Azospira inquinata: one gene and its partner. The protein of the gene in region 2 interacts with the protein of the main gene of each other region in a pairwise test. Links are inferred from orthologs where the notes say so. Each region holds a gene or a part of one and is shown on either strand. Other genes may lie near its edges.

The links. Proteins that work in one complex are often made in the same cells at the same time.
Region 1: the proteins of Azoinq_RS03090 (region 2) and purT interact in binary tests that used the Escherichia coli proteins (3 or more experiments, as listed by UniProt). The link is inferred for Azospira inquinata from one-to-one orthologs.

Annotation. Positions count from the first base shown.
Region 1 is NZ_CP064782.1:1,688,885-1,693,430, reverse strand. The notes cover bases 834-3,612. They hold purT (formate-dependent phosphoribosylglycinamide formyltransferase), read right to left. Parts: upstream 2,947-3,612; coding sequence 1,720-2,946; downstream 834-1,719. Other genes in these bases: Azoinq_RS07740 (flavin reductase family protein), read left to right, coding at 3,117-3,612; mutY (A/G-specific adenine glycosylase), read right to left, coding at 834-1,712. Also shown: Azoinq_RS07755 (hypothetical protein), read right to left, coding at 105-440; more of mutY, read right to left, coding at 588-833; more of Azoinq_RS07740, read left to right, coding at 3,613-3,644; ppk2 (polyphosphate kinase 2), read left to right, coding at 3,997-4,546. UniProt on the Escherichia coli protein: Involved in the de novo purine biosynthesis. Catalyzes the transfer of formate to 5-phospho-ribosyl-glycinamide (GAR), producing 5-phospho-ribosyl-N-formylglycinamide (FGAR). Formate is provided by PurU via hydrolysis of 10-formyl-tetrahydrofolate.
Region 2 is NZ_CP064782.1:700,801-705,505, forward strand. What follows is about bases 1,692-4,629. They hold Azoinq_RS03090 (polyprenyl synthetase family protein), read left to right. Parts: upstream 1,692-2,673; coding sequence 2,674-3,585; downstream 3,586-4,629. Other genes in these bases: Azoinq_RS03080 (aromatic ring-hydroxylating oxygenase subunit alpha), read right to left, coding at 1,692-2,265; Azoinq_RS03085 (exodeoxyribonuclease VII small subunit), read left to right, coding at 2,399-2,662; dxs (1-deoxy-D-xylulose-5-phosphate synthase), read left to right, coding at 3,613-4,629. Also shown: Azoinq_RS03070 (sulfurtransferase), read right to left, coding at 1-672; Azoinq_RS03075 (SpoIIAA family protein), read right to left, coding at 672-1,022; more of Azoinq_RS03080, read right to left, coding at 1,159-1,691; more of dxs, read left to right, coding at 4,630-4,705.

The DNA of each region.
Region 1 (4,546 bases), 990 kb from region 2 along the record:
GAGGTGGGGGAAGACCGGGGAGGCCCGGGAAAAATGGGTAGACCGTCCCCCTTTTCCGTTCCCAACCGGGTCAGGTGACCCGGGCAAAACGGCTCAAAAATCCTTCAGCTGCAATGCCCGCCCTGCTGGAAGGGATCGAGGAAATTCTGGCAGATGAATTTACCTACCTTGCCCCGCCAGGTGCCGGGCTCGTGGTTCTTGTAATAGCTGATGCGCTTGGTCAGGGTGTAGCAGCCCTGGGGCGGCCACTGGAGAAAGAGCAGGACGGCGAAGGTGTAGTTGAAGACCAGATCCACCACAAAAGCGGTGAGGGCCAGGGGCACGGCCAGTACCTTGACCAGGGGAGTGGCCTGGTGCCAGCCCTGGTAGAGGGCCGCGCAGGCCAGGAACAGGACCCAGAAAACGTAGAGATAGAGGAAGAAAAAAGCGACGGAGGACATGACCAAGGCTCCCGAAGAGGGGAAGGCCGAACCCGGCGGATTCGGGGAAATTCCCCGGGACCATTGTCCCACGGCCCTCCCGGACTTGTCCGTGGCATATATGACATTTATTCCCACGCCCCGGGGGGAAGGGGGAAGGCGGCGGCCTCAGTTCCCGGAGGAGGCGGAGGGAGCCGCCTGGGCGCCTTCCAGCCCCAGGAGCAGCTTTTTGATGGGGGCAGGTAGGGCCGCTTCCCCCACCCGGGACCAGGGCAGCCATTCCCAGCTCCCTTCCCGGAGCATGCGTTCCGGCCCCACCCGGCACAGCCAGGGGCTCAGGATCAGGCGGAAATGGGTGAAGGTGTGGCGCAGGGGCGGCAGGGGTGCCGCTGCCAGCAGATCCAGGCCCAAACGCTGGGCCTGGGCCGGGGCGGATTCCTCCGTCCCCGCTTCCGGCAGAGTCAGCAGGCCGCCCCAGATGCCGCTGGGGGGACGACGCTCCAGAAGAATGCGTTCCCCGTCGTGGAAAATGCAGGCACTCACCTGGCGTTCCGGCACCGCCTTGCCCGGCTTACCCTCGGGCAGCTCCTCCTGGCGCCCTTCCCGACGGGCAACGCAGTGTTCCTGAAGGGGGCAGAGTACGCAGGCCGGTTTGCTCCGGGCACAGAGTCCGGCCCCCAGGTCCATGATGCCCTGGGTATAGGCCACCATGTCCGGCGCCTCAGGCAGCAGGGCTTCCGCCAGGGCCCAGAGTCCCTTTTCCACCCTGGGGCTGCCGGGAAAACCGGCAATGCCGAAACAGCGGGTCAGCACCCGCTTCACATTGCCGTCCAGAATCGCCGCCCGGCAATCGAAGGCGAAGGCGCCGATGGCCGCCGCCGTGGAACGGCCAATGCCGGGCAACTGGGCGATCAATTCCGGAGAGGGAGGAAAGTGGCCGCCGTACTGGGCGCAGACGGCCACGGCACAGGCGTGGAGATGGCGGGCCCGGGCGTAGTAGCCCAGACCGGACCACAGCTCCAGCACCCGTTCCAGGGGGGCCGCCGCCAGGTCCGCCAGGGTGGGAAAGGCCTCCAGGAAACGGGCGTAGTAGGGAATCACCGTACTCACCTGGGTCTGCTGGAGCATGATTTCCGAGAGCCAGATACGGTACGGGTCCCGGGTATTCTGCCAGGGCAGGTCGTGGCGCCCTTCCCGGCGCTGCCAAGCCACCAGCCGGGAAGCGAATTCCCGGAGGGCGGCGGGGTCGGCGGGGGGCAGAGGGACCGGAAGGGCCCGGGGGGTGGGGGCCAAAGGGGGCTTAACGGCCGTTGCCGCCGCTCACCGGGCGCACCTGGCTGGCGGCCAGCTTGGCCCGTTCCCGGGCCTTTTCCACCGTTTCCCCGCTGGCCAGGGCCACCCCCATGCGGCGCTTTTTAAAGCTCTGGGGTTTGCCGAACAGGCGCAGGTCTGTGCCCGGCACCTGGAGGGCTTCCGCCACCCCTTCAAAGGCGATGCCCGTCTCTTCCAGGCCACCGTAAATGACCGCAGAGGCCCCCGGGTTGCGCAGGGTGGTATCCACGGGCAGGCCCAGAATGGCCCGGGCATGGAGCTCAAATTCGGAGAGGCGCTGGGTGGCCAGGGTCACCAGCCCCGTGTCGTGGGGCCGGGGGCTAACCTCGGAAAACCATACCTGATCGCCCTTGACGAACAGTTCCACGCCGAAAATGCCCCGGCCGCCAAGCCCGGCGGTAATGCGATGGGCGATATCCCGGGCCTTTTCCCGGGCACCGGCAGACATGGCCTGGGGCTGCCAGGATTCCACGTAATCCCCGTTCAGCTGATGGTGGCCGATGGGGTCGCAGAAGGAGGTTTCCACCTGGCCCGTGGTGCCCAGGGCCCGCACCGTGAGCTGGGTGATTTCGTAGTCGAAGTCGATAAAGCCTTCCACGATCACCCGGCCCTGATCCACCCGGCCGCCGGATTTGGCATAGTCCCAGGCAGGGGCCACTTCGGCGGCGCTGCGCACCAGGCTCTGGCCCTTGCCGGAGGAGGACATTACGGGCTTGACCACGCAGGGGTAGCCGATGCCGGGCTGGCTGTCCGTGCCGTCGATGGCAGCCTGGAGTTGATCCAGGGAATCGGCGAAGCAGTATGGGGAAGTGGGCAGGCCCAGCTCTTCCGCCGCCAGACGGCGGATGCCTTCCCGGTTCATGGTGAGACGGGCGGCCCGGGCCGTGGGAATCACCTCCGTCAGGCCTTCCGCCTCGATCTGCACCAGCATGTCCGTGGCGATAGCCTCGATTTCCGGCACCACCAGATGGGGCTTTTCCAATTCCACCAGACGGCGCAGGGCAGCCCCGTCCGTCATGTCGATCACATGGCTGCGATGGGCCACCTGCATCCCGGGGGCATGGTCGTAGCGGTCCACGGCGATCACCTCGACACCCAGGCGCTGCAAAGCGATAATGACTTCCTTGCCCAGTTCGCCGGCACCCAGCAGCATGACGCGGGTGGCGGAGGGACTCAAGGGTGTACCGATTCTCATGGGTTCTCTCCCGTCTGGTTTTGTCGCCGCAGCACACACACTGGGCCTGGACGCCACGGACCGCAAGGGCCCCCGCGAAGGGGCAGCCCACCTATTCCGGTCCGGCGCTGGCGTAAGGTCGCAAATTTTAACACGCCGCTTTTTTCCCACCCCTCACCCACCGTCACACCATGAACGCCACCGCCCCCTTTTCCGTCGCCAGCCCGGCGGCGCCCTTTGACAGCCGTAGTTTCCGCAACGCCCTGGGCAGCTATGCCACGGGCGTCACCGTGGTCACCGCCCTGGGCCCGGACGGCCGCCCCCTGGGGCTCACCGTCAATTCCTTCAGCTCCGTCTCCCTAGAGCCGGCCCTCATTCTCTGGAGTCTGGCGGCCCAGTCCCCCAGCCGGGAAGCCTTCGTCCAGGCCAGCCACTTCGCCGTCAATGTGCTGGCTCTGGACCAGGAAGCCCTCTCCAACCGCTTCGCCTCCCGGGCCGAGGACAAATTCGCCGATCTGGACTGGGCCCCGGGCCTGGGGGGCGCGCCCCTGCTGCCGGGCTGCTGCGCCACCTTCCAATGCGCCAATGAGGCCCGCCACCCCGGGGGAGACCACCTGATTTTCATCGGCCGGGTGGAAGCCTTTGAGCACCAGCCGGAACGCTTGCCCCTGGTCTTCCAGGGCGGAGCCTACCGGCAGCTGGCGCCCCTGGGCCGCTAAAGCTCGACCGCCCCGCCCGCCGGGCCCATCCGGCGGGCGGGGATAAAAGGCAGGGGCGGGGCTTCCCGCCGCCGCCGCTTTGCTCTACAATCCGGTTCCTCTTAGCGGGCGTCGTATAATGGTATTACCTGAGCTTCCCAAGCTCATGAAGAGGGTTCGATTCCCTTCGCCCGCTCCAGCTTTCCCCCTCCGCTCCATTCCCCGCCTTACCCCCACCCTTCGTTTTTCCTCCCCGTTTTTCCTGTTTAAGGTTTCTGGCTCTACGCCTGTCAGCCAAGCCCCAGGCCCCTGAGCGGCCAATCCCTAGTTTGGCGACCATCCCCATGGCGGCGCTTTCGGCGCACAATAGGACATGGTCGAGCCCCCGGGTTCCGACCCCTTGGAAACCACCCGCGAGAGGAGATGCACGTTGCCTGAAAAACCCCAATCCCCCAGCACCGTTCCCAGCACTGTCCGCAAGACCAAGAGCGTCGCCCCCAAGGCCGTGCCACCTCGCGCTGCCAAGGCCGGTGACGTGGCCCCGGCCCGCAGCCAGGGCGGCATCGAAAAATTCGTGGTGGGCCAAGCTGTGGCTGCCGCCCAGACCTCCAAGGCCGTGGCGGTGAACGACATTATTAAGACCGTGGCCAAGGAAGGCCTGGGCGGCGTGGCCGAAACCCTGGGCGCCATTGTGGCCGGGGCTTCCCCGGACGATGTGAAGGCCCTGCGCAAGGCCCTTTTCCAGGATGAGGAAAAGCAGCCGCCAAAGCGGCCCATCAGCCCGGATGAGGAATTAGCCGAGGACTGGCGTAATGGGGGCTATCCCTACAAAAACCTCATGTCCCGGAAGAATTACGAAAAGCAGAAATACCACCTCCAGGTGGAACTGCTGAAGCTCCAGGCCTGGGTCAAGGAAACGGGGC
Region 2 (4,705 bases):
TTCCAGGAATTCCCGTTGCAATTCATGGGCCGGTTTAAACTGGCCTTCCGGGGTGAGATTGTTGCGGAAGAAGCGATTCCGGGCCCCCGGGATATGGCCGCCCACCGGGTCCATGGTTTCGTTTTCCCCATGAAAGCGGTCCGGCGCCCGGGCGTCCAGAATCAGGCGCCCCGGATGCCCCAACCCCGCCAGGACCTTGCTGGCCAGCACCACCCAGGGCTGCACCCGGGCTGTGAAATGGCCCAAACGGGGCTGGGGCGCCGCCCCGTCCACCGGCTGGCCAGCCCCTACCCAAGCGGGGAAGCCCCCATCCAGGACGGACACCGCCCCGTGGCCTAGCCAGCCCAGCAGCCACCACAGCCGGGCCGCCATCATGCCGCCACAGTCGTCGTAGGCCACCACCCGGGTCTGGTTGCCGATGCCCAGCATTTCCAGACGGCGCACCAGCAGCACCACCTCGGGCAGGGGATGACGGCCGTTATGGCCGGTCTTGGGGCCGGACAGATCCCGGTCCATGTGCATGAACACGGCCCCGGGAATGTGATTTTCCTGGTAGGCGGCTTCCCCGGCCTCAGGAGCCGCCAGGTTATGGCGACAATCCACCACCCGCCAATCCGGGTCTTCCAGATGGTCGGCCAGTTCCGCCACGGAAATCAGGGGGGAGACGGTCATCAGGCCTGCTCCGCCAGCCAGGCCTTGGCTTCGGCTTCGTCGCTGAAAACCTGCACATCGGCGTGCACAAAGGCCTGGGATAGCCAGGCGCTCCAGGCCACCCACTGGCTATCGGTCAGGACCGCCACCCGGCGGAAGGCGTCCCCGTGGGTCCGGCCGAATTTCACTTCGGCCCAGGCAACGTCCAGGGTGAAATCGGCCATCTCCCGCAGATCGAAGAAGAGATCCACCGGGCCTTCGAATTTAGTCTTGTAATTGACCAGCTCTTCGAATTCCCGGTAATCGGCCAGGGTAAATTCCCCGAAAACGGACACCGATACCAGGCTGCCTTGATGGTCGGTTGCGATCATAGTTTTGCTCTCCACTAAAAATTGGGGATGCCCAAGTGTATCCCAAGCCCCGGCCAAACGCGGCGTCCGGCGCCCCGGGCAAGGGCAAAGAAAAAGGGCGCCCCCTGGGACGCCCTGTTTCGGCTGACCACCCGCCCTACAGGTGGGGGGCCATGATGCGACGATAGAATTCGTGGAAGTGCTGCATGCCGTCTTCCATGGGAGATTGGTAGGGCCCCACTTCGCTGCGGCCTTCCTTGAAGAGACGCCAGCGACCCCGGTCCATGCGTTCGCCGATGTCGTCGTCCTCAATGGCGGTTTCCATGTAGGCGGCCTGCTCGGCTTCGATGAACTCCCGTTCGAAATCCACGATTTCTTCCGGATAGTAGAACTCCACCACATTCATGGTCTTGTTCACATCCTGGGGTACCAGGGTGGACACCACCAGGACGTGGGGATACCACTCCACCATCACATTGGGGTAGTAGGTCAGCCACACGGCGCCCTGCCGGGGGGATTCCCCCTTGGCGGCGTAGAAGTCCCGCACCGCCTTCTGCCAGCGGGCATAGACCGGGGAGCCTTCCTTGAGCAGGGAGGTAATGCCCACCCGCTGGACGGAATACCATTCGCCGAACTGCCAGGTAAGGTCGTCGCAGGTGACGAAATTGCCCAGACCCGGATGGAAGGGGACCACGTGGTAGTCCTCCAGATAGACCTCGATGAAGGTCTTCCAGTTGTAGTTGCACTGGTGCATTTCCACCCGGTCCAGCTTGTAACCGGCGAAATCGAATTCCCCAGCCACATTCATCCCGGCCAGATCCTGACCGACGGAGCGGGGCCCCTTGAAGAGCAGTCCGTTCCAGGATTCCAGCTTGCGCTTATTGAGATTGAGGCAGGGATTGGCGGGGAAATGGGGGGCGCCGATGAGGCTGCCTTCCGTGTCATAGGTCCAGCGGTGCAGGGGACACACCACGTTTTCCGCATTGCCGCTGCCCTGCAACATGACAGCCTGGCGGTGGCGGCAGATATTGGACATGTCGTACACCCCGTCCGGCTGGCGCACCACCATACGGCCATGATCCTGCCATTCCAGGGTCCGGTAATCGTGCACATGGGGCACCATCAGCTCATGGCCGACGTACCCGGGCCCCTGCTCGAAGAAGAGTTTCTGCTCCAATTCGAACATTTTTTCGTCGAAATACCAGTCGACGGGGAATTGGGTTACGGCCGGAGCCAAATGGTTGCTGGTGACGATCTCGGACATCTCCACACCTCCGGGAAGTGGCAAAGGGTAGAAATCAGTTAATAAATCAAGGGAGGCGGGATTGTAGCCTGGATCAAATTTGACCAAAAGCCCCTGAATAAGTTATTTTTTCCCGTTTCTGATGGCTATTGACATGGATCAAACCGCCCCGTCATCCACGCCTGCGGACGGGCAAGAACCCGCCCCTCTCAAATTCGAAACCGCCCTTACCGAACTCGAGCGCATCGCCCAGGCCATGGAGGGTGGCAAACTGTCTCTGGAAGAATCCCTGGAAGCCTATCGCCGGGGCACGGAACTGCTCCAGTTCTGCCAGCGTCAACTGCAAGTCGCCGAGGAAAAAATCCAGGTACTGGAAAACGGCTCCCTGCGCGACTTTCGCCCTACCGAATCCCACTGAAAGCCTTGTCCATGTCCGCCACTGCCCTGCCTTTTCCGGAATGGATGGGGGCCGTTCAGGCCCGCACCGAAGCGGCCCTGGGCCGCTTTTTGCCGGCCCCGGATCACGCCCCCGCCACCCTGCACCAGGCCATGCGCTATGCCGCCCTGGGCGGGGGCAAGCGGGTACGGCCCCTGTTGGCCTTCGCCGCTGGGGAAATCACCGGGGCCCCGGCGGATCTGCTGGACAGCGCCGCCTGCGCCGTGGAGCTGATCCACGCCTATTCTCTGGTCCATGACGACCTCCCGGCCATGGACAATGACGTGCTGCGCCGGGGCCGCCCCACCTGCCACGTGGAATATGGGGAAGCCACGGCCATGCTGGCCGGGGACGCCCTCCAGACCCTGGCCTTCGACCTCCTGGCCCGGCCCCTGGAACTGGCACCGGCCCGGCAGGTGGAATTGCTCGCCCTCCTGGCCCAGGCCAGCGGCTCCCGGGGCATGGCCGGCGGTCAGGCCATTGACCTGGAGGCGGTGGGCCGGGCCCACGACCAGGCCCTGACCCAGCCCGAACTGGAATTGATGCATGCCTTAAAAACCGGCGCCCTGATCCGGGCCGCCGTGCTCATGGGCGCCCTGTGCGGCGAGGCCCTGGCACCGGAGGCCCGGGCGCGCCTGGACACCTACGCCAAGCGGGCCGGCCTGCTGTTCCAGGTGGTGGATGACATTCTGGACTGCACGGCCAGCACCGCCACCCTGGGCAAAACCGCAGGCAAGGATGCGGCGGCGGACAAACCCACCTACGTCAGTCTCCTGGGCCTGGGCGGCGCCCAGGACTACGCGGAAGAGCTGCGCCGCCAAGCCGTCACCGCCCTGGATATTTTCGGCCCCCGGGCCACCCGCCTCATCGCCCTCACCGACTTCATCACCCACCGCAAATTCTGACCGGCTTATCGGAGCGCAAGCCCAGCCATGTCCGCCTACCCCCTCCTCGACACCATCCACGATCCCAGCCAACTGCGTCGGCTGGAGCGGCGCCAGCTGTTGCCCCTGGCCGATGAAATCCGGGCCTTTCTCATCGAATCCGTGGCCCGCACGGGGGGGCACCTATCCTCCAACCTGGGAACGGTGGAACTGACCATCGCCCTCCACTACGTCTTCGAGACCCCCCGGGACCGGCTGGTCTGGGACGTGGGGCATCAGTGCTACACCCACAAGATCCTTACCGGCCGCCGGGAGGGCATGGCCCGGCTGCGCATGGCGGGAGGCGTTTCCGGCTTTCCCAAGCGCACGGAAAGCGAATACGACACCTTTGGGGTCGGCCATTCCTCCACCTCCATCTCCGCCGCCCTGGGCATGGCCCTGGGGGCCAAGCAGAAGGGGGAAAAGCGGGCGGCCATCGCCATTATCGGCGACGGGGCCATGTCCGCCGGCATGGCCTTCGAAGCCCTGAATAACGCCGGGGTGGCGGACGCGGACATGCTGGTCATCCTCAACGACAACGAAATGTCCATCTCCCCCCCGGTGGGCGCCCTGAACAAATACCTGGCCCGGATCATGTCCGGCAACTTCTATTCCGCCGCCCGCAAGGCCGGAGAAAAGGTGCTGGGCATGGCCCCGCCCCTGCTGGAACTGGCCAAGCGGGCGGAAGAGCACGTCAAGGGCATGCTCACCCCGGGCACCCTGTTCGAGGAACTGGGCTTCAACTACATCGGCCCCATCGACGGTCATGACCTGAATGCCCTGATCCCCACCCTGCAAAACCTGAAGGACATGAAGGGCCCCCGTTTCCTCCACGTCATCACCAAAAAGGGCCATGGCTACAAGCTGGCGGAGGCGGACCCGGTGCTCTACCACGGGGTCTCCAAGTTCAAGCCGGAGGAAGGCATTCAGACCGGCAAGGGCGGAGGCAAACTCACCTACACCCGGGTGTTTTCCGACTGGCTCTGCGACATGGCCGCCGCCGATCCCCGGCTGGTGGGCATCACCCCCGCCATGGGGGAAGGCTCCGGCCTGGTGCGCTTTGCCGAGCTGTTCCCGGAGCGCTACTACGACGTGGGTATCG